One region of the Psychrobacter sp. M4 genome, then DNA from elsewhere that is predicted to be linked to it. Evidence: predicted binding sites of a transcription regulator. Region 1 holds the regulator's gene; the other holds the start of a gene.
What was found. Region 1 encodes PhoB, which activates phosphate uptake and scavenging genes when phosphate is short. Its sites were predicted from a motif close to TGTCATNAANCTGTCATAA; they were not measured.
Positions count from the first base shown of each region.

Region 2: ACR63N_RS12150 (DNA translocase FtsK) is a predicted target of PhoB. The motif match lies at 1,744-1,762, and genes of this name have one in related genera.

Region 1 is NZ_CM146740.1:334,984-338,417, forward strand. It holds gene asd (archaetidylserine decarboxylase) at 1-774, opposite strand, end outside; gene dtd (D-aminoacyl-tRNA deacylase) at 917-1,372, shown strand; gene phoB (phosphate regulon transcriptional regulator PhoB) at 1,486-2,190, shown strand; gene phoR (phosphate regulon sensor histidine kinase PhoR) at 2,246-3,373, shown strand.
Region 2 is NZ_CM146740.1:2,910,064-2,913,497, forward strand. It holds gene ACR63N_RS12150 (DNA translocase FtsK) at 1-1,519, opposite strand, end outside; gene trxB (thioredoxin-disulfide reductase) at 2,191-3,231, shown strand; gene aat (leucyl/phenylalanyl-tRNA--protein transferase) at 3,295-3,434, shown strand, end outside.

The DNA.
Region 1 (3,434 bases):
ATTTAACCAATCTGCCTTTGCCTCTTTTGGCAAGATGACGATAGCGGTTGAACCCAGATAAAAACGCCCAAGCTCATCGCCTTTCTCGAGCTTCATATTGTGCTCGTCTTCTTGAATATCATCGGTGCGTACAATTTTGCCAGTAGCGACACTTTGGATACCGGCGACAATCATCGCACCAACCATGACCACCGCCGCTTTGCCATACTGAGTATCAAACAGACAAACCAAACGCTCGTTGCGAGCAAACAAATCAGGCACGTTGGCAGCGGTAGTGTTGTTGACTGAAAACAGCGTACCCGGCACATAACGAGTCTTTGTCAGCGTACCGGCAAAAGGCATATGCACACGGTGATAATTGCTTGGCGCTAGATAGATGGTTGCAAAGCTACCATCAGCGAAATAATGACCGTCGCTGCTATCAGCAAGTAGTTGTCCTATATCGTAGTGGCGACCTTTAGCTTGTAGTAGCTTACTGTCATCAATTTGTCCAAGCTGCGATATGATACCGTCAGCGGGACTAACAATGCCGTTTGCGGTTGGGTCTATCGCCCGTGCCTCGTCTTTGAGCTCACGGGTAAAAAAGTCATTAAAGCTCTCATAGGCATTAAAGCTCTGACGTTCATATTCGTCTAGGCTGACACCATAAGCTTTGGCAAAACTGCGGATAAAGGCGCGCTTGACGACAGGGTGACGACTGGCGGCTAAGCGTCCAGCAATTTTGCTTAGTTTTTGTTGGGGAACAAATTGTTGTATGGTGGTAAATAAGGTCATAGTGGGCTACCGAAATATTTTTAGAATGAAAATAGGCTATGAAGACGGAAAAAATATGAGGTTGTATTTTATCATGGACAACGTCTGCCCGTGTGATCATAATCGATCAAAGCTACGAATATCATGAATAAAGGGTTAGTGAATGAAGGCACTTATACAGCGAGTAAGCACTGCTAATGTGGAAGTTGATAACAACTGTGTGGGTTCAATTGAATATGGAATACTGGCGTATGTTGGGCTGGGGCATGATGATAACTTGCAAAGTACGCAGCGGATGATTGATAAAATTCTCACCTATCGTATTTTTGAGAATGATAGCGACCCTGCGAAGCGTGGTAAATTGGATCAAAACGTCCAGCAAGTTGGCGGTGGGTTACTGTTAATACCGCAGTTTACGTTAATGGCAAAGACTGATAAAGGTCGCCGTCCTGACTTTGGCGGAGCGATGGCGCCAGATAGCGCCCAAGCGTTATTCGCTGATATGATAGTCTATGCCAAATCGCAATATCCAAAGATTGCCAGCGGTCAGTTCGGGGCTGATATGCAAGTAACCAGTATCAATGATGGACCACTGAACTTTTTATTAGAAATAATTTAAATGTAAATGTCATCAAACTGTCATAATTAATCGGTTTAATGAGCAAACATTGGCGAGTGCTTATCGTCTTTTTGAACGCCAACTATTTTTTGTATCTTAAGAAAGGCTGTCATATGCAAAATGAACAGATTTTAATTGTCGAAGATGAGCCAGCGATTCGCGAGATGGTGGTGATGACGTTAGAGATGGCTGGATTTGAGAGTTTGCAGGCGGCTGATGTCTTAGAGGCGCATCAGCAAGTCGTTGATCATCGTCCGGCACTGATTTTGCTCGATTGGATGTTACCCGGTGATAAAAGCGGCATTGATTTTTGCCGTATGCTCAAAAGCGATGAGCTACTCTCTGAGATCCCTGTCATTATGTTGACCGCCAAAAGCGAGGAAGATAGTAAGGTTCACGGTCTTGATGCTGGCGCTGATGACTATATGACCAAACCTTTCTCCACCCGTGAGCTGATTTCACGGATAAAGGCGGTATTGCGCCGTAGCAGTGCGCTTGGTACTGAGAAGACGATCGACGTAGGTAAGCTGAGCCTAGATCCTAAAAGTCAGCGCGTCACCGCTGATGGTACGCTCATAAATATCGGTCCGACAGAGTATCGATTGCTGGCGTTTTTTATGAGTCATCCGGAGCGTGCTTATACGCGAGCACAGTTGCTAGATCAGGTCTGGGGCGGTAATGTTTACATCGAAGATCGCACGATTGATGTCCATATTCGGCGTTTACGTAAACTGTTGCGACCATATGACTGTGATACCTTGATCCAAACGGTTCGTGGTACTGGCTATCGGTTCTCTAATTTAGTTGAGCAAGAGTAGGGTCTGTTGAACATTCTAATATTAGAGCTGCTTATAAAGACGGTGGATAAACACGATGACGCCTAGAGACACTGACTCGCAAGATACGCAAAACCAAGATTCTCAACAAAGCACAACGGATCAACTCACAAAAATCAGAAGCGCGCTACGAGCACTACGTGATGCGGTGATTTTGCTCAATGATGATGATGGTTTGGAGTGGTGGAATCAGGCGGCCGAGGATCTATTATTATTGCAACCAGACGATCAGGGTAAGTGCATTTTTGACTTCATTACAGCACCTGAATTCCGAAAGTATTATCAGAATGTAACGTCGCCTAACGATGGCGTGCATATCGCCTCATGGCGAGATCCAAAGCGTTATTTAAAGTGTGAGCTCACCCATTTTGGGGATGAAAAGCTGCTGATCATTTATGATGTGACCCGTTTGCAGCATCTGGAGCAAATGCGCCGCGACTTTGTGGCCAATGTCTCTCATGAGCTGCGCACGCCTCTAACGGTGCTGATGGGTTACCTTGAAAACTTCTCAGATCAGCCAGACATGCCTCCGCATTGGCAGCGCGGTTTTGAGCTGATGACCCAGCAGACCGCACGGATGAATAGAGTGGTGAATGACTTATTGCTGCTATCTCGCATCGAGATCGAAGAGACCCATGAGTTACATTATATCGATATGAGCAGCCTGCTCACCCATGTCTATAATGACGCACAGGTTTATAATCAAGAATATGGGCATACGATTAGCTTGCAGATAGATACGGACGCTGGTTTATTTGGTTCAGAGATGTATCTCAATAGCGCATTATCCAATCTGGTTGTTAATGCGATCAAATATACCCCTAAAGGCGGCAATATCGTCATCAGTTGGACAAAAACTCTAGAGGGCTGCCGATTTGCAGTCACAGATGATGGGATTGGCATTGCCCAACAGCATATTACCCGTTTAACTGAGCGTTTTTATCGCGTCGATAGTGGTCGTAGCCGTGCTACCGGAGGGACAGGGTTGGGACTGGCGATTGTAAAACATGTCTTGTATCAATATAACGCAAATTTACAAATTGAATCGGTAGAAGGCGTAGGTTCGACATTTAGTGCCGTATTCCCAAGCGCTCATGTTCGCTCTATGCCTAACAATACAACTGCTCATACTAAGCCAGATCCTGCTATCATCCGTTCAAAATAAAAAAGATCGCGCTGTATCGGTTTTAAAGTGAAGCGATTAAATTTGAAGTGACTAAAAGTAA
Region 2 (3,434 bases), 990 kb from region 1:
TGGCAGGTGGCGTATTAGTAGGAGTCATGTCCGCTGCTGGCGCTGCGGGTATAGAGGTTTGTACCTCTGAAACTCTTTTATTAGTAGCAGTATCTGAAACAGTAGCAGCTTGCACCTCTACGTGCTGATTGTCTGAGGATGGTGATACCGATTGATCAGTTACGGACGTTAAAGCTGACTCTTGTGGTTCTGGCTGCCAAGGCTCCTCGGATTCTGCTGCTATCGACTGATAAGCATCCAACCAAGTATCTGCCAATTCAGCAACTTCAGGCGTGATTGCTTCGTCAGATTTATCGTTCAAGGCGGTATCTGTATGATCGGCTGTCTCTTGCTCAGATTTTTCTGGTTCTAATATCTGCGATGCTACCATCTCTGATTCAGATTCTTTTGTCTCAAAAAACTCTGGTTCAGAAGTAGGCGCTTCAAAATCGTTAGCATCAGCGGTATGTGGTGCTCTTGCAAGCGCCGGTATAGCTTCTTGGTCGTCATTGCTAGAATTAGGCGCAGCTGCTAATAGGTCATCAATAACATCGGTATTGTTCCAAGCAAAGCTGGGCTCAACCTTACGTGCTGACGCGGCGTCGATATTATTATGCTTTAGAGTAGACGTAGGGGTTGACAGACTATCACTCATAGCGTTCTGATTGGTCGCAGCTTCGGTTGCAAGCGTCGCTTTTACACTAGCGCCAAGTCCTGATTTTATTAAAAAGTCTGTCAATACATCACCAAAGCGCTCTGTGTCACTTATCGATGCCTGTCCGTGATTAGTTTGTTCGCTATGAGTAGGTTGTAGCTCAAGTGGCAATTGTCCATAGTCAGGTTTGGCTTTTTTAGACTTTTTACTGATTAAACCTTCTGTAAGCACAGCTTCATTATTCTCTAACGCCTCATCGTTGTCATCTTTTGCATACTGTTCGGTATCGGTAGCCTCCGCTTTGACACCGGAGCCAAACCACGATAAATCGACAAGTTTATGATATAGCGCTTGCCAATGAATATTGAAGGCAAAAGTAGTCGTAATCACTACAAATACGAGCAAGAACAGTACACTGCCCCACTGCGTTAATAGCTGTGCTAAACGTGCCTGCAACTCTAGTCCAATAATACCGCCGGCTACGCCTTCAAGTCCTGTCACTAGAGGGTTGGCAACTTGCTGTACTAAAGCGACCAGCTGTGCAAACAACGCACTACTACTCAATAATAAAAACACATAAGCAACCACACGCAGTGGCCAAAAAGTCGGTTTATTATCCCACCAGATTAAAATGGACTCATAAACTAAAAAGATTAGCAACCACCAAGCCCCAAAACCAAAAAAACTATAAAACAAATCCGACAGCCACGCGCCCGTAGAGCCGCCCATATTATTAATAGTCGTCATATCACTACTGATATGCGACCAGCTAGGATCATTGCCGGTATAAGTCAGTAAAATGATAAACAGATAAACTGCCAAAAGTGTCCCAAGGAAAGTAAAAGTTCCTTTTTTCAAGTATTCAATAAATGGTGCTGATATCACGTAGGATCTGCCTTGTTATTCATACTAAATAGTTGTCAATTCATGATTGAGTGCAATCATATTGACTGGATATGCTGATATAAGTTTACGTCACTAAACACTTATAATAAACTAACCATTATAAGACATCTTGGCCACCCTCATGACGTAAAATATGGGTCTAATTTTGAGCTCATTATGAGCTTGGTACTGTGCTAGATGCTCGCATTTTATCGCTATCTTAGTTATGACAGCTAGCCTTCATCGCTGATTGAGCTTGGCCTAACTTGTTATAATAACAAATACTTAGGTTAAGTGGCGAGCGTGTTATAAAGAAAGCAGGCAATAGAACACTTTAATAACGCACTTAAAAGCAAGCAGACACACAATAGTGGTTATAGAGCGGTTGTAGATAGAAGGCTACGCTATATAATTTGCAATAAAGACAATTCTTTATACCTTATACCTTCTTAGTATCCAAGCTATACTGATGCCAAAGCTCTGAGGATGGTTAATACAGCACCGTTAATCGTACTTTAGTTCTAACAATACCTATATTTGCTTTAGCAAACTTGTGCTCTATGGCGACTGCCCCTATGTTAGTAACATTAATAATGAAAATGCTATAAAATTTCTACTTTTTCTCTTTATTTTGTTAAATTTCATATTTTTAAAACTCGTAAGGAAAATTAATGACAACTGATAATCACACTGCTTATCAACAACCTCGTCACGAAAAACTTATTATCTTAGGCTCTGGACCTGCAGGTTATTCGGCTGCGGTTTATGCTGCGCGTGCCAATCTCAAGCCGGTTATGGTAACGGGTTTGGAAGTAGGTGGACAGCTCACTACTACTACCGAGGTCGACAACTGGCCAGGTGATGCCTATGATTTGACAGGCCCTGCACTTATGGAGCGCATGAAAGATCATGCCGAGCGCTTTGGTACCGAGCTGGTTTACGATCATATTAATGACGTCGATCTTAGCGAGCGTCCTTTTAAATTAACAGGAAATAACGGCAGCTATACTTGTGATGCCCTTATTATCTCAACCGGTGCTTCTGCTCAATATCTAGGTTTAGAATCAGAACAAAAATTTAGAGGTCTAGGAGTCTCCGCTTGTGCTACTTGTGATGGCTTCTTTTATAAAAATCAAAAAGTTGCTGTTATTGGCGGTGGTAATACAGCAGTCGAAGAAGCGCTCTATTTATCCAACATTGCATCCGAGGTAACCTTGGTGCATCGCCGCGATAGTCTGCGCTCTGAGAAGATCTTGCAAGATAAATTGTTCGAAAAAGCCAAAAATGGCAACGTCAAAATTGAATGGAACCATAAAGTCAAAGAAGTAGTCGGTGATGATATGGGCGTTAATGGCGTTGTCATTGAATCTACTCTTGATGGTACGACTAAACAGCTAGATAGTCATGGTATATTCGTGGCAATCGGCCATAAACCTAATACTGATTTGTTCAAAGGTCAGCTGGATATGAAGGATGGTTATATTATTGTCAATAGCGGTCTAAGTGGCAATGCGACACAAACTAGTATTGAAGGCGTCTTTGCGGCAGGAGACGTGGCAGATCACGTTTATCGTCAGGCCATCACCTCAGCTGGTACTGGCTGTATGGCCGCGCTTGATGCTGAAAAATACTTGGATGCTATTGGTGAAGCTGTCGCTCGTGACCATACTTATGCGTCCACCTTGACCGCTGATAAAGAAAAAGAGGCTTAAGTGAGCTCACCTGCTAAAAACGCTGCAGATACTAATAATAACTGTGCTGTTGATACCCAAAATATTAATAGCCCTCAAGTAACGCCTGAGACCCTAAAAAGTCTTGGGCGTTACAATTTTCCAGATCCTGCTTTGGTCGATCCTGATGGTATTGGTATTGTGGCAGTCGGTGGTGATTTGGCACCTGAGACCTTAATATCTGC